2 linked regions of the Lysinibacter sp. HNR genome follow. Each later gene encodes a partner of the first gene's protein in a complex. Links are inferred from orthologs where the notes say so. Each region holds a gene or a part of one and is shown on either strand. Other genes may lie near its edges. The genes, in order: hisH and hisF.

The links.
Region 2: the proteins of hisH (region 1) and hisF are in contact, whole or in part, in a crystal structure (PDB 6RU0), measured with the Thermotoga maritima proteins. The link is inferred for Lysinibacter sp. HNR from one-to-one orthologs. Residues at the interface, in WP_004080484.1 of Thermotoga maritima: Asn15, Arg18, Arg22, Arg117, Leu118, Pro119, His120, Met121, Gly122, Trp123, Asn124, Asn134, Gly135, Tyr136, Tyr138, Val140, Tyr158, Glu180, Lys181, Ser182, Ser183, Lys184, Ile185; in WP_004080486.1 of Thermotoga maritima: Met1, Leu2, Ala3, Arg5, Ser40, Glu41, Asp45, Glu46, Ala70, Glu71, Ile73, Asp74, Ile75, Pro76, Phe77, Asp98, Lys99, Ser122, Gln123, Glu161, Thr195, Leu196, Asn247, Arg249, Glu251.

Annotation. Positions count from the first base shown.
Region 1 is NZ_CP121684.1:692,043-702,428, forward strand. What follows is about bases 2,492-5,351. They hold hisH (imidazole glycerol phosphate synthase subunit HisH), read left to right. Parts: upstream 2,492-3,533; coding sequence 3,534-4,169; downstream 4,170-5,351. Other genes in these bases: FrondiHNR_RS03020 (histidinol-phosphate transaminase), read left to right, coding at 2,492-2,866; hisB (imidazoleglycerol-phosphate dehydratase HisB), read left to right, coding at 2,914-3,537; priA (bifunctional 1-(5-phosphoribosyl)-5-((5-phosphoribosylamino)methylideneamino)imidazole-4-carboxamide isomerase/phosphoribosylanthranilate isomerase PriA), read left to right, coding at 4,238-4,984; FrondiHNR_RS03040 (SseB family protein), read left to right, coding at 4,998-5,351. Also shown: FrondiHNR_RS03010 (MmpS family transport accessory protein), read left to right, coding at 211-873; FrondiHNR_RS03015 (TIGR00645 family protein), read right to left, coding at 962-1,681; more of FrondiHNR_RS03020, read left to right, coding at 1,790-2,491; more of FrondiHNR_RS03040, read left to right, coding at 5,352-5,813; FrondiHNR_RS03045 (DUF1684 domain-containing protein), read left to right, coding at 5,990-6,739; FrondiHNR_RS03050 (ABC transporter substrate-binding protein), read left to right, coding at 6,785-8,293; FrondiHNR_RS03055 (ABC transporter permease), read left to right, coding at 8,314-9,276; FrondiHNR_RS03060 (ABC transporter permease), read left to right, coding at 9,279-10,091; FrondiHNR_RS03065 (ABC transporter ATP-binding protein), read left to right, coding at 10,088-10,386. UniProt on the Escherichia coli protein: IGPS catalyzes the conversion of PRFAR and glutamine to IGP, AICAR and glutamate. The HisH subunit catalyzes the hydrolysis of glutamine to glutamate and ammonia as part of the synthesis of IGP and AICAR.
Region 2 is NZ_CP121684.1:1,691,174-1,701,582, reverse strand. What follows is about bases 3,505-6,387. They hold hisF (imidazole glycerol phosphate synthase subunit HisF), read left to right. Parts: upstream 3,505-4,505; coding sequence 4,506-5,270; downstream 5,271-6,387. Other genes in these bases: FrondiHNR_RS07650 (anthranilate synthase component I), read left to right, coding at 5,644-6,387; hisI (phosphoribosyl-AMP cyclohydrolase), read left to right, coding at 5,267-5,638; hisG (ATP phosphoribosyltransferase), read left to right, coding at 3,606-4,445; FrondiHNR_RS07670 (phosphoribosyl-ATP diphosphatase), read left to right, coding at 3,505-3,565. Outside these bases: FrondiHNR_RS07690 (right-handed parallel beta-helix repeat-containing protein), read left to right, coding at 1-53; fmt (methionyl-tRNA formyltransferase), read left to right, coding at 180-1,133; FrondiHNR_RS07680 (transcription antitermination factor NusB), read left to right, coding at 1,130-2,614; rpe (ribulose-phosphate 3-epimerase), read left to right, coding at 2,620-3,282; more of FrondiHNR_RS07670, read left to right, coding at 3,302-3,504; more of FrondiHNR_RS07650, read left to right, coding at 6,388-7,182; FrondiHNR_RS07645 (Trp biosynthesis-associated membrane protein), read left to right, coding at 7,187-7,843; FrondiHNR_RS07640 (DUF6704 family protein), read left to right, coding at 7,997-8,230; indole-3-glycerol phosphate synthase TrpC, read left to right, coding at 8,232-9,002; trpB (tryptophan synthase subunit beta), read left to right, coding at 9,024-10,268; trpA (tryptophan synthase subunit alpha), read left to right, coding at 10,276-10,409.

The sequences.
Region 1 (10,386 bases):
AGCTGAGCCTGGGAGCGTGCGGCGGGCCGCTCGGTATCGCGCCGGAGAGGTCTGCTTGGTCGCTCGTCTTGGTTCGCCCCAGCTGGATGCGACATTTATCTCGGTAACGTTGGCTTTGTGATGTTGGGGACGCAAACCTTCACGTAGCGGTTAAAGTTATGGGCAAGGTATTCTGTGTAGAAGCTGACTATTCTCATGATTGGAGCAAGCATGACCTACCCGGAAACAAACACTCCTCAAATAGACTCTCCTCGGAGGGACGTCACAAATGGCTTTGGTATCACGGGAATGGTGCTCGGTATCATTGCGCTAGTATTCTCGCCTCTACCCGTTATTAACCTCCTCGCGCTGATTCTTGCAATTCTTGGTCTTATTTTTGGCATTATCGGGCTTGCCGTGAAGGGACGTAGCAAGGGCACCGCTCTTGCGGGAACGATCATATCCACTATCGCAACCATTGTTAGTGTGACTTTGTTTATCGTTTACGCTTCCTTTTTTAATGCCGTGATACACGCGTCCGGCCTTATCAAAGAGGAGGCGGAGCGAATCGTTGCGCGCCATACCCCGGTATCCGTTGAGTATCAGATGACGGGCAGCGGCGCGGCAGACGTCTCGTTTTCATCGTATATTGATGGCGCTTGGGAGATGTATCACGAGCAGCCGCAACTGCCGTGGAGCACGGAGACCGACGGTAGGGTTGCTCATTTTGACGTGTTGAAGTTGAACGGGACCAATCGAGCGGACTCCACCGGTGAGATCAATTGCAAGATACTTATTGACGGCAAAGTTATTGCCGAAGAGACCAACAGCGGTTCTCTGGCTCGAGTAACCTGTCGGGTAACGGGCCGGCAAATTATCGCACAGGTCGACTAGGAGACGGGTTCTTCTCACCACAGGAGGGACGAGTCGGTTCGTGGGGTGCGAGTGTCGTCTCTCCTGCTGGTATGCGTGACCCTAAGCCCTAGCTTGCGGGAGCCGACGCAGACACCTGCGCGGCGGGGGCATGCGAGGGTGCGGGAGTTGTTGAGGACTCCGTAGAGTGGGCACCCGGACCCTGCCCCAGGGCGGCCGCCTCCATCAGCGTTTTGTTCTGCACCCGATCTATCCAGGCCAAAGCTAACGCCGAAACGATGAAGGTCAGGTGAATAATCACCTGCCACATAACGCCCTGGCTGGTGAAGAGAGCGTCGGCCTTTTCTGCCTGTGCGCCCTTACCCCCTATGGGGCCAACCTCAATGAAGGTTTTGAGAAGATGAATCGACGAGATGCTGATGATCGAGATTGACAGTTTGATCTTGAGCAGGTTCGCGTTGACATGTGAAAGCCAATCGGGCTCGTCAGGGTGCCCCTCAACACGAACCTTAGAGACAAAGATCTCGTACCCGCCAATGATCACCATGATGAGCAGGTTGGCAATCATCACAACGTCGATGAGGCCCAGCACCGTCAACATGATGGCAGCTTCGGTGATACCTTCTCCGCCCGCAAACACGCTCTCAATGAGATGCCACAGCTCGATCATAAAGACAACAACATAGACGGCCTGGGCAACAATAAGCCCGAGGTACAGCGGTGCCTGGAGCCAGCGGCTGGTGAAGATAATGTATCCGAGGGCTCTAGAGGTAGCGCCCACCGGTTTTTGGTGTCGGCCTGTTACTGGGGTGGTGGGGTGGCGTTGCAAAAGCTTCCTTCACGTTCTGGTGGTTAGACTTTAGTATTTTAGCGTCTGATTTTAATGATTTTGCTGAGAATTTTGGCTCGTTCCAGATGGCTGCGTATATTTAGTTGCGTGGCTACTCTTGACGACCTCCCGCTCCGCCCCGATCTTGTGGGGAAAAAACCCTACGGTGCCCCGCAGGATGCGGCATCTATTAATCTCAATGTGAACGAGAATCCGCATCCAATTCCCGAGGAGGTTGCGGCTGATATTGTGTCTTCTCTTGCGACAGAGGTGACTCGTGCCAACCGCTATCCCGACCGCGATTTTGGTGAATTGCGAGAATCGCTTGCCCGCTACCTGGGGCACGGCCTTACCGTTGATAACCTCTGGGCCGCAAACGGGTCCAACGAGATCTTGCAACAGGTGCTTCAGGCGTTTGGCGGCCCGGGTCGCAGCCTGCTGAGCTTTGTGCCTACCTATTCGATGTACCCGCTGCTTGCAAGCGGCACGGGAACCGAGTGGATCCCCGTCCCCCGCGGCACGGACTTTTCTCTCTCTGCCGAAGACGCTGTGGCCGCCGTGCGCGCACACACCCCGGACATCACAATTATCTGTACCCCCAACAACCCCACCGGCACCCCGATGCCGCTTGATACTATTCGAGCGCTCTACGATGTGACCAATGGGATTGTGGTGGTGGACGAGGCCTACGCTGAGTTTGGTTCGGAGGCCTACGAGTCAGCCCTCACACTACTGCCGGGCCGAGACCGTCTCCTCGTGTCGCGCACCATGAGTAAGGCATTTGCTTTTGCCGGTGTGCGTATCGGTTACCTAGCGGGAAACCCTGCGGCGATTGACGCTATGCACCTGGTCCGCTTGCCGTATCACCTCTCCGCACTCACCCAGGCGGCGGGTATCGCCGCGTTGCGGCACAGCACCACCATGCTCGCCGCGGTAGGCGCGATGCGCGATGAAAGAGTTCGTATCGCTCGTGCGCTGAGCGATATGGGATACACCGTGCACCCCAGTGAGGGCAACTTCGTGCTGTTTGGGGGAGTGAGTAACCCGCAGGCGACATTTGAGGCTTTGCGGGGGCAGGGCATCCTGATTCGTGATGTGGGAATCCCCGGACACCTCCGGGTAAGCGTGGGGACCCACAGCGAGACCTCCCTGTTCCTCGAGAAAATCGCGCAGCTACCTCGCTAAGGCCCGTGCGGTTATCCCGCTCACCACTCAGCGATAGGATGGAACGCATGACAGAGGAACTTGCGACGCGCGCCCCGAGAACCGCTAGTATTCACAGGAGCACCAGCGAATCGAGTATCGAGCTTGAGCTTAATCTAGACGGAACAGGTGAATCTCATATCAGCACCACGGTCCCGTTCTTTGACCACATGCTCAACGCCTTTGCAAAGCATTCCCTCACCGATCTCACGGTGAGAGCTACCGGGGACACCCACATCGATATTCACCACACGGTTGAGGATACCGGGATAGCGCTGGGTCAGGCGATCCTTGAGGCGCTCGGACGCAAGTCTGGCATTGCCCGGTATGGCGATGCGCTGGTTCCGCTGGACGAGGCGCTGGCCCAGGCTGTCATCGATATTTCTGGGCGCCCCTATCTGGTGCACAGCGGCGAGCCGCAGGGGTTTGAGTTTCACCTGATCGGTGGTCACTTTACCGGCTCTATGGTGCGCCATTTTTTTGAGGCGATTACCCTGAACGCGAGGCTTACCGCACACATTCGGCTGCTTGAGGGCCGCGACCCGCACCACATTGCGGAGGCGGAGTTTAAAGCCTTTGCACGGGCGTTTCGGCAGGCTAAAGCGTTTGATGCCGCGGTATCCGGGATTCCCTCGACTAAGGGCGCGCTGTGAGTTCGCCACGCGTTGTTGTTTTTGATTACGGCTCGGGAAACGTACACTCGGTGGTTCGTGCCCTGGAAAAGGCCGGTGCGGACGCCGTGCTCACCTCCGACCGCAAACAGGCAATGGAGGCTCACGGCCTGGTTGTTCCCGGGGTCGGTGCGTTTCAAGCCGTCATGAATCAGCTTAACGCGGTTCGCGGTACCGAATTGATCGATAGGCGTCTTGCCGGGGGCCGAGCGGTCTTTGGTATCTGCGTCGGTCTACAGGTGATGTTCGAGAGGGGAATTGAGCGGGGAGTTACTACGGAGGGTCTGGGGGAGTGGCCGGGACAGGTCACCCAGCTAGACGCACCGATTCTTCCGCACATCGGGTGGAGCCACGTAGAGGCTCCCGATAACTCGGTACTCTTCCGGGGGCTTGACCAGGAACGTTTTTATTTTGTCCACTCAAACGGTGCGCAGGAGTGGAGCCTCGATCCCCACCCGGCGATCCCGAGGCCCGCGGTTACCTGGGCGGAATACGGTTCCCGCTTTATCGCGGCAGTAGAAAACGGTCCACTGATGGCGACACAGTTTCATCCCGAAAAATCTGGGGATGCGGGTATTCGCCTGCTTTCGCACTGGCTTGGCACTCTCGGGTAAACCTGGCTAGAATTTCCCTTTGGGTGCGGACGCAATAATGCGGGCACCCCACGAATAAGTAGGACAGCATGAGCGAATTTAATAAGCGCCCTCGACTGGAACTTCTCCCGGCCGTGGATGTGGCGGGGGGTAAGGCGGTTCGCCTCACCCAGGGCGAGGCGGGAACTGAAACAAACTACGGTTCTCCCGTCGACGCGGCCTATGACTGGGTGGAGCAGGGAGCCGAGTGGATCCACCTGGTTGACCTGGACGCCGCTTTTGGGCGCGGGAATAACGCCTCGGTGATCCGCAAGGTGATCAAGCAGAGTCGGGGAGTGAAGATTGAGCTATCCGGTGGCATCCGTGATGATGCGAGCCTTGAGGCAGCCCTTTCACTGGATCCCAAACGGGTTAACCTCGGAACCGCCGCTCTCGAAAACCCCGAGTGGACTCGAAGCGTGATCGCGCAGTATGGCGAACTCATCGCGGTGGGTCTTGATGTGCGCGGTAATACCCTGGCGGCGCGTGGCTGGACTCGGGAGGGTGGCGACCTCTGGGAGGTGCTTGATCGTCTCGAAGACGCCGGATGCACACGCTATGTTGTCACTGACGTCACCAAAGACGGCACGCTTCAGGGGCCAAACCTCGATCTATTACGCAAGATTCTTCAGCGCACCCACCGTCCGGTTGTGGCGTCTGGCGGCGTATCAAGCCTGGACGACCTGGCCGCCCTGCGTGAGCTGGTTCCGTATGGGCTTGAGGGCGCCATCGTGGGGAAAGCCCTCTACGCGGGGGCGTTCACTCTGCCGGAGGCGCTCGACGTCGCGGGCGACTAGTTGAGAGAGAAATATGGCCGCAAAAAATCTGGGTTCCACACATCAGGCGGGTGCCCCCTCGCTCAGCCTTGGTGAGCAACCGCACGCGGATTCAGCGGGGCAGCCCTGGGCGGGACGCTCATTTGAGAGCAACGATTTTGCGGGTGACGATGGCAAGATGCCCGAGCAGCTGCGTGCCGCGCTGAGCGCCTTCCACAACAAACAGTCCGATATCACCGGTGTTATTGACGCTTTTCGTGAGTCGAGACTCCTGATACCCCTCATCGCGGAGGCGGGTGAGGTGGGTGTTACCCCGGCGGGGAAGGTTGTCGATAAGACGCAGGAGCTATCGATCGTGACGGTGGCGGCTCCGGACGGACGTAAGGCCCTCCCCGTGTTTTCATCTGTCGAGGCGATGGGACGCTGGAGCTCGGACGCCAGGCCCGTTCCCGCCGACGGCGTTCGGGTAGCCTTGGCCGCAGCGGGAGATGAAACGAGCCTGGTGGTGCTCGACCCCGGATCGGACACCCAGTTTGTGCTCCGTCGGCCGGCCGTGTGGGCTATCGCCCAATCGCTGCCCTGGCAGCCCGCCTGGAGTGACCCAGAGATCAACGCCGTGTTTGAGCGCTCAATAGCAGAGGTACCCGAGGTGGTTTCGGTGGAGCTTGCCGATGGTGACCCCTCGGCCACGCTTGTGGCTCCGGAAACACTTGTGACACTGCGGCTTGTCCCCGGCCTTGACCGTGAGCGTGTGGATGCCCTGTTGCTCTCTCTGCAGCGCCTCTGGGGGCAGAGCGAGGTGATCGCAGAGAGGGTAGACTCACTCGCCCTCAAGCTTGCGTCACAATAATTTTGGATTTTTACCTCTATAACGGAATTCTTTGGCGCGAGTGAGCGTTATTCCGTGAGGAGAGTGTTTATCCCACGCACACCAACCCTCGCAGAGCGGCCTGTAGGGATGACATGAGCGTAACTCAGTGACATATAAGTCGTTTTTATGAATCGCAGCCGGAGAATTAAAAGATCATGACAGAAAATACCTCACACACACCACTCCGAGCCTCGGTCGATACCGTCACGAAGGCCGGGGCATCACACGAGGGATGGGTTATCGGTCGTGGCCGAGCGGTAACAGCCCCCACTGGAAACCTAGCCCTTATCGAGACTCGTTGGCACACCTCCGACGGGCCAAACGCGGCCGAGGAACAGGTGGGGCAGCCGAGCAATATCACCGTTACCGATATTCAACGGACAAACCCGGACACGGGCGCTATCGAAACCGGTGTGCGGCTGTGGGACGCGACCTCCGAGGCAATTCAGAACTTCGATCACATCGACACGTTTCCCTTCAACCCCGAGTGGGTTGTGGAAGCCCAGTTTACGCCGGTGGATGCGGAGCGAGTCATCCCGTTTGAGCACATCCGCGACAACGGGGGGACCCGTGACCTGGTGGTCCCCGGAGATATCTCCCTCACCCTCGAGGGTGAGGAGTACACCCTCAGCGCGTTTGACGATAACGGCACCCTGCTCCTCGTATTTGCCGACCCCACCAACGGGGCGGCAGACTCCAGTATCGCAACCTACTCCCCGGGGCGTTTTCTGCGCATTCCCACCCAGCTTGCCCGGGGAGAAGCGGGAGTGGTTGTGCTCGACTTTAATCGGGCCTTTGTGCCCCCCTGCGGTTTCTCGCCGCACTACAACTGCCCGCTTCCGCCCGCCCAGAATCGTCTAAAAACAGCGGTTCTTGCCGGTGAGAAAAAAGTAGTGAATAAGTGACCGTCAGCGTCGATAAATAACCATCAACACGAGGAGCCCCCCACATTGAAGAAAAAACCCCTGCTTTTTGCTGCCCTGGGTCTGGCCACCGCCCTGATACTGAGCGGCTGCGCCGGTAGCGGCAACGGCGCTACAGCCGACGGTTCTCCCGATCCTAACGCGGTGATCGAGATCGGCTCGCTCTATGAGCCGGGTAATCTTGATAACACCGGTGGTGGTGGTCAGGGCGTAACGGAGGCGTTCTCGGGCAACGTATACGAGGGATTGTCGCGGATCAACGATGACGGAAGCCAATCTCTGCTGTTGGCTGAGTCGATCGACCGCTCAGAAGACGGCCTCACCTACACCGCCACGCTGCGCGAGGGGGTCATCTTCCACTCGGGAAAACAACTTACCGCAGCCGATGTCAAGTCGAGCGTGGAGCGGGTTATAGCCGAGGAATCAAAAGCCGCTCGCAAAAATAGTTTTCGGGTGATCTCGAGCATTGAAACCCCGGATGAGAGCACGGTCGTGTTTAATCTGAGCGCCCCCTCCATCTCCTTCCCCTATCTCCTCAGCTACGTGTGGGTCGTCAATAGCGAGGCTACAGACATCTCGGCCACCGAAGACGGAACCGGCCCGTACACTCTAGGCGAGTGGCGACGCGGAAACTCGCTCAGTCTTGAGCGTTTTGACCAATACTGGGGTGAGAAAGCCCAGAACCAAGAGGTGGTCTTTAACTACTTCACCGACGCAACGGCCCTCAGTAACGCACTGCTTACCGGAGCGGTTGATGTGGTCACGAGTATCCAAAGTCCCGACTCGCTGGCACAGTTCGAGGGTAACTCCGACTACACCGTTAGCGAGGGAACCTCCACTACCAAAGAACTGCTTGCCTTCAATAATAGGGTGGCACCCTTTGATAATACGCTTGTGCGCAAGGCACTATACTCGGCGATCGATCGTGAAAAACTTCTTGATTCGATCTGGGGCGGACACGGAACCCTCATCGGTTCTATGGTTCCCCCGAGCGACCCCTGGTACAAAGACCTGGTCGATGTGAACCCCTACGACGTTGATCTGGCTAAGCAGCAGCTTGCGGAGGCCGGTTACGCAGACGGTTTTGAATTTACCCTCGACACCCCAAACTACGACCCTCATCCCGTTGTTGCGGAGTTTGTGAAGAGCGAGCTGGCCAAGGTCGGTGTGATCGTGAATATCAACGTGATTACGGCGGACGAGTGGTACTCCAAGGTGTTTACCGAGAGAGACTTTGAGGCCACACTCCAGGAGCACGTGAACGACCGTGATGTGGTGTGGTACGGAAATCCTGACTTCTACTGGGGCTACAATAACCCCGAGGTGACCCAGCTGGTCACCGAGGCGGAGCAGGCAGCAAGCACCGATGAGCAGACCGAAAAACTCATCCGGGTTAACGAGATCACTGCCGAGGATGCGGCCAGCCTCTGGCTCTACCTGTACCCACAGATTGTGGTGGCAGCCAACAACGTCTCCGGTTACCCGGTGAACGGTCTTAACTCACAGTTCTTCGTCTACGACATCGTGAAGAACTAGACAGGGTTTAAGATTCATAGATGACCACCTATCTGCTTAGGCGACTGCTCTTTTTGCTGCTGTCCCTCATCGCGGCGATGGTGGTCATCTTTGTGCTGCTTCGACTACTTCCGGGTGACCCGGCAAACGCGCTGCTGTCGGTGGACGCAACCCCGGAGCAGATCGCGGCCGCGCGGGCCGAGATGGGTTCTGATCGTCCGCTGTTTGAACAGTTTGTGAGCTGGGTCGGACAGATTGTGACACTCGATCTGGGCAACTCCTTTGTTAGCGGTCAACCCGTGCTTCCCGAGGTACTGAGTCGGTTGCAGGTGACGCTGCCGCTCACCTTCATCTCCTTTGTCATAGCCACCATACTGTCGCTGGTCATCGGCTTTATTGCGGGATATCGCGCGGATCGCTGGTACGGTACGGTGCTCTCCGGCTTTGCCCAATTGGGGGTGGCCGTGCCCGTTTTTTGGGTGGGCATCCTTCTGGTGTGGGCGTTTGCGCTGGGTCTGCAGCTGCTTCCCTCCGGAGGCTTTCCGCGAACGGAGTGGGCAGATCCGGGCCGGGCTCTCACCTCCCTTATCCTTCCCGTGGCGACAATCGTGATTGTCATGACCGCCTCGCTCTCGCGCTACGTGCGCTCGGCAACCGTGGACGTGGTGGGGAGCGACTACCTGCGCACATCGCGGGCGCTTGGTTCCAGTTTTGGGCAGGCGATGCTGATGCACGGGGTGCGAAACGGCTCGGTTCCGGTGATTGCTATTCTGGGGATCGAGCTTGCCACCACGTTTCTTGGTGCCGTGGTGGTGGAGAGCGTTTTTACGTTGCCTGGCATCGGGAGCATGCTTCTACAGGCGATCGCCCAGCACGACTATCCGAGCATCCAGGCTGTTCTCTTGTTTAGCACGATCTTTGTGTTGCTGGTGGGTTTTATCGCGGATATTGCCCAGCGGCTGGTTGATCCGCGACTGCGCACAAGCATTTCGGGAAATAGGTGATCGTGAAATCTTCTCCCACCCTTATCATCGGTTCAATCCTCGCGGGAATTATTTTGATGTTGGCGATCGTTTCGCTCTTTTGGTTACCCTATAGTCCCGCCGACACGAGCGGGGGTCGCCTTGAACCACCGAGCGCCGAGCACTGGTTAGGAACCGACAGGCTGGGGCGCGACCTAGCCACCCAGCTCATGATTGGTGCGCGCATTGCCTTTCAGGTGGGGATCGGCGCGGTGGTGATCAGCGCAATTCTGGGCATCACGATTGGGCTCTGCGCTGCTTTTGCCTCCTCCTGGTTGGATGACGGTATCTCGTCGATTCTAGACATCGTTATTGCCTTTCCCACCCTGTTACTCGCCATGCTGATCGTGGCGGTACAGGGGGCCTCCACATGGTCGGTGATTCTTGCCCTAGGCATCGCGCTCTCGGCGATCGTGGCCCGCCTCACGCGGGTGGTGGCTCGGGGCATTCTCTCTCGGCAATACATTGTGGCCGCACGAATCTCCGGTACGGGCCGCTGGGGAACCATTTGGCGACACGTGATGCCCAATACCTGGCCCACCATCTCCGTTGCCCTGGCGCTTCAATTTGGTATTGCCGTGCTGGCGGAGTCGAGCCTGTCCTACCTGGGCTTGGGCGCGCCGCCACCAAACGCGTCGTGGGGACGCCTGCTACAGGAGGCGCAGGGAACCGTGCTGACCGCGCCGGTGGGGGCCATCGCCCCCGGAGTGGCACTTGTGATGCTGGTGATCGGCGTAAACTTTGTTGCCGACGGGCTCCGAGACGTTGTTGACCCCACTCGCAGGAGGTCACGATGACATCTATTCTTCGCATTGCCGATCTCAGCATCACAACCTCCACCGGTGCCCGTGTGCTCGACGGCGTAGACTTGGAGATCTCGCGGGGTGAGCGAGTGGGTCTCATCGGCGAATCGGGTTCGGGAAAGTCCCTCACCGCGCTGGCCTCCGTGGGACTCCTACCCCGGTCTATGAGCGTAACGGGCAGTATCCTGCTTGATTCCACCCAGGTGGTGGGAGCCTCGGAACGGCAGCTGATTCCACTGCGGGGAAGTGTTGCCTCGCTCGTTTTCCAGGAGCCCCTCACCGCTCTCGA
Region 2 (10,409 bases), 1.0 Mb from region 1 along the record:
CAGTTGATAAAATCCGTTGGTGTCTTCCAGATAGCGTTCCCTCAACACCCTAAGAAGCCTTCTCTGCACACACAGCGGGTGAGTAATAGCGCGTGAGCCACCACTTCCGCACTCGGCATGATGATAACAGCGGGTAAACTGGTGTTTTTGAATCGAACCCTATTCAAGGAGTAACACAGTTGCGGATCGTATTTGCTGGTACCCCCGACGTGGCCGTGCCCAGCCTGCGCTCGCTAGTCCAGGCCGGGCACAGCGTTGTTGCGGTGATTACTCGGGAAGACGCCCCCGTTGGACGTAAAAAGGTCATGACTCCCTCACCCGTTGCGCTCGCGGCAGAAGAACTGGGGTTGAGCGTTACCCGCACCAATCGTCTTACCCCTGAGGTGACCGATGCGATAGCACAGCTCCGTCCCGAAGTGGGAGTAATAGTGGCGTACGGGGGATTGGTTCCCCAAACGATGCTTGATGTTCCCACCCACGGATGGTTTAACCTGCATTTTTCGCTCTTGCCTCGGTGGCGCGGGGCCGCGCCGGTTCAACGATCGCTTATGGCCGCAGACAGTCAGAACGGGGTTACTATTTTCCAATTGGTGGCGGCACTCGATGAGGGTGACGTTCTGAGCCAGCGCGTCATTCCCCTGCCCGCAACCGCAACCGCGGGCGATGTACTTACCCACTATGCTCAAGAGGGCGCTTACGACCTGGTTCGAGGCCTGGAAGAGATCTCTCGGGGTAACATCATGTTGCAGCCCCAAAAGGGCCAGAGTAGCTACGCACACAAGCTCACCAACGCTGACGGTCAGCTTGACTGGACACGACCCGCGGCACTTGTTATTGCCAGGTATCGAGGGGTTACCCCCGAGCCCGGAGCGTACACTGAGATCGCGGGGCAACGCGTTAAAGTTCTTTCTCTGCAACAAGACGCAGAGATACCTTCCCTTACTGCACAGCTCACAGGAACGAGCGACGGGCTGCTCAGACCCGGACAGATGATTCTTCACAGGGCGCGCGTGTGGGTGGGCACAGCCGACGATCCGGTCGTGCTGGTCAGAGTGCAGCCCTCCGGTAAACGTGCGATGGATGCCGCAGACTGGTTTCGTGGCCTGTCACAATCGGAGGTAGTAGCACGATGAACCGTGATAGCACAGAAAAACAAAGCACCAATGCTTCACAAGAACGATCAATAAATGCCCGGTTGCTAGCCTACGAAGTTCTGGCCGAGGTGCGTGACTCCGACGCCTATGCAAACTTGGTCCTCCCTTCTCGCCTCCGCAGTTCAGGGCTGGATTCCTCCGATCGAGGGTTTGCAACAGAACTAGTTTACGGAACCCTGCGGATGCAGGGATACTACGACCGGGTTATCGAACGTGTTGCCGGGCGTGATCTGCACACAATCGACCCGGTTGCTCTCGTGGTGCTCCGAATGGGGGCACACCAGATTTTGGGGATGCGTACCCCCGTACACGCTGCGGTCTATGAGACGGTTGATATTCAGAAGCGAGTTGGACGTCAATCTGCGGTTGGGTTTGTGAACGGGGTCTTGCGAAGCCTCGGACGTAGGCAACCCGAGGAGTGGCTGGAGGACGTGCTGGGAGAACTCACGAACGCAGACGCGAGGCTTTCGGCACAGTTCTCACACCCCGAGTGGGTCATCCGGGCCTTTCGAGCATCCCTGCGTGCGGAAGGCCGCGCTGAGGAGATCAAGGAACTGCTGACGGCAGATAATCGATCACCGCGAGTAAGCCTGGTTACCCTGCCGGGAAGCCCCAAAAATATTTCCCAGGATACCCGAGCCACCGCGTCAACCGTCTCTCCGCTAGGTCACACTCTCGAGAGGGGCGACCCCTCCCAAGTGACGGGACCTAGCAACGGCTGGATACGTGTGCAAGACCAGGGCTCTCAGGTGGCCGCCCTCATTTTGACCCGTGCTCGCGAGGTGGAAGAAGGCGAGATGTGGCTGGACATGTGTGCCGGCCCCGGAGGTAAAAGTGCCATCCTTGGTGCGGAGGCCCGTCTGGGCGGTGCTCACGTGATTGCAAACGAAGTGGTTCCGGCGCGGGCCAACCTCGTACGAAAGTCCGTTATTGCGGTTCAGGACGCGGTTGACGTTGTGGTGGGTGAAGGCCAAACAATACCCGGGCGCTACCCGGAAGGTTTTCACCGAATTATGGTTGATGCACCCTGCACCGGTCTTGGTGCGCTGCGCCGTCGTCCGGAAGCCAGGTGGCGTAAAGACCCCACGGACATACCTCCGCTCACATCGCTACAGGATGCTCTGCTCGAGGCCGCGGTGACGGCGCTTAAGCCGGGAGGGCTTCTCGCCTATGTGACCTGCTCACCACACCGCGCGGAAACCCGTACGGTGGTGAACGGAATGCTCAAGAAACATCCGCAGATGACCGAGCTCTCAGCGCGAGAAATTCTCCAACGCCTGGCTCCGGAACCTGTTGATCTTGGTGTTGCCCCACCCCGTGAGGACTCTCGGGGTGGCGGCAAGGGTGATAGCAGTAACGATGGCAAAGACTCGCACGGTAACGACCTTTCCGTACAGCTCTGGCCGCATCGCCACGGAACCGACGCAATGTTTGTGTCTCTCTTTAAAAAGTTAGGATAAAGGGTGTGAGTCAGCGAATTTACCCCAGCATCCTATCGGCGGATTTTGCCAACCTTGAAACCGAGCTGCAACGCATTAGCACAGCTGATGCCGCTCATGTGGACGTGATGGACAACCACTTTGTGCCCAACCTCACCCTGGGGCTCCCCGTTGCTGAAAGGCTCCAGCAGGTTTCGCCAATCCCGCTTGATATTCACCTCATGATTGAAAATCCCGAACGTTGGGCACCCGGATACGCCGAAATGGGGGCGTTTTCCGTCACCTTCCATGCGGAAGCCACAGCCGAACCGGTAGCCCTAGCTCGTAAAATTCGACAGATTGGTTCACGAGCCAGCCTCGCCTTAAAACCGGGCACCCGAGCAGAGCAATATCTGGACATACTGGGGGAGTTTGATCAAATACTGGTCATGACGGTGGAACCCGGTTTTGGAGGGCAAAAATTTATGGCCGATACGATGCCCAAACTCCGACTTCTGAACGATGCACGAAAACGCCTAGAAATTGACGTGTGGCTCCAGGTCGACGGTGGCATCACCGCAGACACCATCACGGCGGCGGCGGAGGCCGGTGCGGATACCTTTGTGGCGGGATCAAGTGTGTTCGGTGGGGTTCCTGCCGACAACATTGCCACACTGCGTGAAGCGGTCCGTGCGCATGGCGGTCACTAAAGACGATAATCTGATCTACGTGAAAACATTCGATGAGCTCTTTGAAGAACTCGCCCGCAAGGCCAAGACACGTCCCGAGGGCTCAGCCACGGTTGCCCAGCTAGACGCGGGAGTGCACAGCATCGGCAAAAAGATTGTCGAGGAGGCCGCCGAGGTGTGGATGGCCGCCGAGTACGAGTCTCAAGAGGAAACTGCCGAGGAAATTTCGCAGCTGCTCTATCACCTACAGGTGATGATGTTGGCCAAGGGTCTCACAACAGACGATATTTACCGCCACCTTTAACCCCCCCCATCATTTTTAATAACCGAGAGACACCTCAGATATGTTGCGTATCGCCGTTCCCAATAAGGGCTCACTATCCGAGACCGCCAATCAGATGCTCGCCGAGGCGGGCTACGCCCTGCGCCGCGATGTTAAGCAGCTGGTCTATACCGACAGCGCTAACAACGTGGAATTCTTCTACCTGCGCCCCCGCGATATCGCCACCCATGTGGGCCTGGGAGCCGTAGACGTGGGCATCACGGGTCGCGACCTCCTGCTCGACTCGGATTCAAGCGCCTTCGAGGTAACCAGCCTAGACTTTGCCCGCTCCACCTTTCGTTTTGCCGCACCCGTGGGCGAGTACACCGACATCACCCAGCTTGAGGGTCTGCGTATCGCCACCAGCTACCCTCAGCTCGTCCACAACTTTCTTCAGACACACGGCGTTACCGCAATCCTGGTGAAACTAGAGGGGGCGGTTGAATCTGCCGTCCGGTTGGGTGTGGCAGACGCCATCGCCGACGTTGTCGAGACCGGCGCAACGCTTCGAGCAGCCGGGCTTGAGGTCTTCGGGCCGGTGATCCTCGAATCCTCCGCAATCCTCATCAGCGCCCCCGAACAGGCTAACGGGCTGGAAACCCTACTGCGCCGGCTGCGTGGAGTACTTGTTGCCCGCCAATATGTAATCATGGACTACGACCTGCCCTCAGAAAAGCTGGACGAGGCAGTTCAACTCGCCCCCGGAATCGAGTCACCCACAATCTCACCACTACGTGACGAACGCTGGGTGGCGGTGCGGGTTATGATTCCTCGCCACGAAGCCAACCGCATGATGGACAACCTGTATGAGCTGGGAGCGCGCGCGATTCTTGTCACAGCCATCCATGCAGCCCGTCTCTAACACGCCAACCCCACCCACTACCCTTCTCGCGTGAGTAGCGAGAGATTAAAGGACAAAAAAATGTCAGTAGCCACTCGCGTCATCCCGTGCCTCGACGTTGCGGGTGGTCGTGTCGTCAAGGGAGTTAACTTCCTCAACCTCAGAGATGCGGGTGATCCCGTGGAACTCGCAGCCACCTACTACGAACAGGGTGCGGACGAACTTACCTTCCTCGATGTGACAGCCACCGTCGAGAACAGCGCAACAACCTACGAGATGGTACGTCGCACAGCGGAACAGGTTTTTATACCCCTGACGGTTGGCGGCGGCGTCCGCTCGGTAGAAGACGTTACCCGTCTCCTGGGGCACGGTGCCGATAAGGTGGGCATCAACAGCGCAGCAATCGCCAGGCCCGGACTCATTAACGAGATAGCGGATCGCTTTGGTGCGCAGGTTATTGTCCTGTCGCTCGACACCAAACGCTCAGAGAAAACCCCCTCCGGCTTTGTCCTTACAACACACGGAGGTAAGCGCGAAACAGACATCGACGCTATCGCGTGGGTGCGCGAGGTGGTGGAACGGGGTGCTGGTGAAATCCTCGTCAACTCGATGGACGCCGACGGTACACTCGCTGGTTTTGACCTCGAACTCATCACCGCTGTAAGAGAGGCAAGCAGTGTGCCCATCATCGCCTCGGGTGGTGCTGGGAAACGCGAGCACTTTGCCCCCGCTGTTGACGCGGGCGCTGATGCGGTTCTCGCGGCCTCTGTTTTTCACGATGGAACCATGACTATTGGTGAGGTCAAGCACGCTCTTCGTAACGCGGGTAAAGAGGTGCGCTTGTGACCGATATAACGCCCGGTACCGCCAGTGTAGAGCGTGTCGTTTATAACGCCGACGGTCTTGTGCCGGTGGTCGTGCAAAATCACCTCACAGACGAGGTTCTGATGCTCGCCTGGATGAATAGAGAGGCACTCGACATCACCCTCCGAGAGGGCCGAGTTACGTTCTGGTCGCGCTCGCGGGGTGAGCTCTGGCGTAAGGGGGATACCTCGGGGCATCACCAATATGTTCGCGGGATTGCCCTGGACTGCGATGGTGATACCCTTCTTGTCCGGGTGGAGCAGGTTGGTGTTGCCTGCCATACTGGTTCTGTAACATGCTTTACGGATCGTAATCTGGAATTTAACCCGTTCCATCGGGGGGAAGAGTAGCCACAATGATCGGTGTTTCACACCATTCCACAGACCGAAAAGAGTTTTTACAACTCCTGACGACTCACCGCGCTGTCCCCGTTTCGCGGGTGCTCTTTTCCGATAGCGATTCTCCCGTTTCTATCTACCGCAAGGTCGCCGCCGGTGCCCCCGGAACTTTTCTTCTCGAGTCAGCGGAGCAGGGTGGGGTGTGGACTCGCTTTAGCTTTATCGGGGCGGGATCGTTTGGGGTTCTCACACAGCACGAAGAGGCCTCTACCTGGGTTGGGTACGGCCTCTCTGAGGAGCGGGTTGCCGGCGTATCTCTTACCGGTCTTGCACCTCTCGCTGCGGTTGACACCATTGTCACCCGTTGGAATTCACCTGCGATTCCCGGCTTTCCGGCGCTCACGGGTGGGTTGGTCGGGTTTATCGGATGGGAGGCGGTTCGTCAGCTTGAAGATCTTCCCGGGCAGCCCCCGGCCGACTTTACGCTTCCGGGACAGGCACTCAGCTTCGTTTCAGAACTCATCGTGATTGATCACCGTGAGGGAACCGTCACACTCATTGCGAATGTCCTGAACGACGGGGTCGATGACGCCGATGACCTGTGGGCGGACGCCCAATCGCGATTGAACAGCCTGCAGGAACGTCTTGCTGCCCCCGCTCCGACCCCCCTGGCAGTCGCAGATTTCTCGGCTGTGCCACATCCCCGTCCTCGCAGCGAGCGCCAGGAGTTCCTTGAGGCGGTTGAGGTTGCCAAGCGGCATATCGTGGACGGTGACATATTTCAGGTTGTGATTTCGCAACGCTTTGACCTTGAGTGCAGTGCCGACCCTCTCGACGTCTACCGGGTTCTGCGTCACCTCAATCCCAGCCCCTATCTCTATCTTTTCAATTTTGAGGCCGACGGGGTGGGCCCGTATTCGATCGTCGGATCTAGCCCGGAGGCCCTGGTGAAGGTGCAGGAGGGGCGTGTGATTACGCATCCGATCGCTGGCTCTAAGCCGCGCGGTACAACTCCCGAAAAAGATCAGGCGTTTGAACAGGAGCTCATCACCGATGAAAAAGAGCGTGCGGAACACCTTATGCTGGTTGACCTGGCCCGCAACGACCTGCTTCGCGTGTGTGACTCCTCGAGCGTGGCGGTAACTGAGTTTATGAGGGTTGAGCGTTTTAGCCATATTATGCATATCGTCTCTACGGTTGAGGGTGATCTTCGAGACGACAGCAGCCTCATCGATGTGTTCCGGGCGACCTTTCCAGCGGGAACTCTCTCCGGTGCGCCCAAACCGCGTGCGCTCGAGATTATTGATGCGCTTGAGCCGGTACAGCGTGGACTCTATGGTGGCGTGGTGGGGTATTTCGGGCTGAGTGGAGTGGCGGATCTGGCCATTGCTATCCGTACCGCAACCATTATTGGCGACACGGCACACGTGCAGGCCGGCGGGGGAATAGTGGCGGATTCCGTTCCGCAACTAGAATTTGAAGAGTCTCAGAATAAGGCTGCCGCGCCCCTGCGGGCGGTGGCAATCGCTAATACTTTTACTCGATTGGACGTCTAAAAAGATGACCGCCTCGGGGTGGAGCGCCACCCGTATTAAACGCTGGATAATTCTTCTGGTACTTGCTAGTAACGCTCTCCTCCTGCTTGCCTGGAGTCAAACCTGGTTTACCCTTACCCTGCGTCCGGATGTTGCGGGGGAGCCCGTCATTGCGGTAACTGGTCAGCAGGCGGCGGCCGCTCTGAGTGCCTTTGCTCTGGCAGGTCTTGCCGCAGGCGGTGCCCTCACAATCGCGGGAGGGGCTTTTCGTTTTATTCTCGGTTTTTTGCAGACCGTGTTGGGAGCGTGTGCCGTGTGGGTTTCACTCTCGGCGCTCTCTAGCCCCATTACCGGGGGGCAAGCTTTTATCACGGCCCAGACGGGAGTGACGGGTATTGAGTCTCTGAGCGCTCTTGTCGAGAGCGTTACAACCACCGCATGGCCTGTGCTCGGTATTGTGATTGCGGTTTTTGTTGCGCTGAGCGGTGTGGCCGTGTTGGTGACCGCGCGGCGATGGCCGCGATCGTCTCGTCGCTACCAAGCCGTGGTTTTGGAGCCGGATGAATCATCGGCGGAGGCTTTTGCCGAACTCACGAGGGAGAGTGGAGAGTCCGATCCAGCTGCGGGGGATCGCATTGATGAGTGGGATCGGCAATCGCGCGGTTCCGACCCCAGTGTATAGAGGCTTCTTGCCTCGGTTTACGGTGGCTCCACGCCAGCGAATACTATTGCCCCTTCGCCGTTCTGTAGGAAATTTTAAAGATGATTGTGGGTCGAATATGCGAAGAGGCTGTGTGCCGGATAGACTACCACGGTAGAACTTGTTAGGAGTTTCATGAGTATCGAACACGAAGAGCCCGGTCACGGTCACTCGCCTGCTGCGTGGACCACGGTCATTATCATGCTGGTTGCGTTTGCAATCGGAACCGTTGCCTTCTTCCTGCATCAGCCGATAATCGTGTGGTCTTCCGTGGGACTGCTTGTTCTTGGCCTTATTGTGGGATGGATTTTGGGTAAGGCCGGTTACGGTGTGAGAGGCCCAAAATACGTTGCAAAGGCTCACGACTAGCGTGCTTGAGTCGTTGATGGCGGCCGCCCGCGAAGATGCCGCTGTTCGCCGGGAAACACGTCCTTTCAACAGGGTTGAGGCGGATGCCTTAGCGCAGGATCCCGCGCGTGACGCTATCGCTTTTTTGCGACCCGAAGACACCGTTAAAATTATTGCCGAGATAAAACGGGCCAGCCCGTCGCGGGGTGTGCTTGCCGATATTCCCGACCCTGCCGCGCTTGCGAGCCTCTACGAGACGGGCGGTGCTAGTGCGGTCAGCGTTCTCACCGAGGGCCGTAAATTTGGTGGCTCACTGGCCGATCTTGAAGCGGTTCGCGAAGCCGTTTCCTTGCCCGTTTTGCGTAAGGATTTTATCTCAAACCCCTATCAGGTTTTTGAAGCGCGGGCCTCCGGCGCCGATATGGTGTTGCTTATTGTGGCGGCCCTCGATCAGAAGCAACTCACCTCGCTCTACAACCTCAGCGCTGAATTGGGCATGGCCACGCTGGTCGAGACCCACAGCGCCGACGAGGTGTCTCGTGCCATTGATATTGGTGCCAACTTGGTGGGGGTAAACGCTCGTAATCTCTCCACCTTTGAGTTGGATAACAGTCTTTTTGGTCGTCTCGCCGATCAGATTCCCGCCGGTGTGATCCGTGTGGCTGAGTCTGCCGTTCATTCTGCCGAGGACGTTGCTCGCTATCGACGAGATGGCGCGGATGTTGTGCTGGTTGGTGAGGCTCTGGTCACGGGGGACCCCCTGGCCACGCTCGCCCATTTTCTTGCTGTTTAAACAGAAAAATAGTGATACTTGATGTCTTTAAGAGATGAAGAAGGTCCGTACTTTGGTGATTTTGGGGGACGGTTTGTCCCCGAGTCACTTGTGGCTGCCCTGGATGAGCTGACTCAGGCTTACGAAGTTGCGCGTCATTCTTCCGATTTTGCGAGTGAACTTACGCATCTGCTTCGTAGCTACGTGGGGCGCCCTTCAGTCATCACGGAGGTACCTCGTTTTGCAAAGCACGCGGGGGGAGCGAGGGTCATTCTTAAGCGGGAAGATCTCAACCATACCGGCTCACACAAGATTAATAACGTGCTGGGGCAGGCGCTGCTGACTAAACGCATCGGAAAAACTCGTGTCATTGCCGAGACGGGGGCCGGTCAGCACGGCGTGGCCACCGCTACTGCGGCTGCCCTTTTTGGGCTCGAGTGCGTGGTGTACATGGGTGAAGTCGATACTGAGCGGCAGGCGCTGAATGTTGCCAGGATGAGGTTGCTCGGTGCTGAGGTTGTAGCGGTCAAGGCAGGTTCACGAACCCTAAAAGATGCAATCAACGAGGCCATGCGTGATTGGGTGACTAATGTTGACCATACAAATTATATCTTTGGGACGGTAGCCGGACCGCATCCCTTCCCCGCCATGGTGCGTGATTTTCAAAAGATTATCGGTGAGGAGGCTCGGGATCAGGTTCTACAGCTCACGGGAGGGCTTCCCGATGCCGTCGCGGCCTGTGTCGGTGGGGGATCAAACGCTATCGGAGTTTTCCACGCATTTCTTGACGACCCCGGAGTTGCTCTTTATGGATTTGAAGCCGCTGGGGAAGGAGTAGACACCCCGCGCCACGCGGCCACCCTTTCTCGGGGACGTCCCGGTGTGCTGCACGGGGCCCGAAGCCTGATGCTTCAGGACGAAGACGGACAGACACTGGAGTCACACTCAATCTCGGCCGGGCTTGACTATCCCGGTGTCGGTCCAGAACACTCCTGGTTGGCTGGGATCGGACGGGCCCACTATCGACCGGTGAAAGATGCCGACGCTATGAACGCCCTTCTCCTGCTCTCACGCACAGAGGGTATTATCCCCGCTATCGAGTCGGCTCACGCCCTTGCGGGTGCGCTTGAGCTTGGGCGCGAGCTCGGACAGGAGAGCACAATTCTGGTGAATCTCAGTGGTCGGGGTGATAAAGACATGCAGACCGCGGCAGAATATTTTGATCTGTTTGACGCAGCGACACAGGAAGGCTCCTCTCGCACGTCGACCGTGGCGGGGAATGAGTGATCGGGATATGAATGGTGACAACAGAGAGGGCGTTGGAGTGAGTGATGCGGAGGCGAACCGGGTCGCCGTCTTTCCCGATTCAACGGTAGAGCGTGCAATCTCTGTGCGCCGTGACGCTGGCTCCGGGGCTCTCATCGGCTA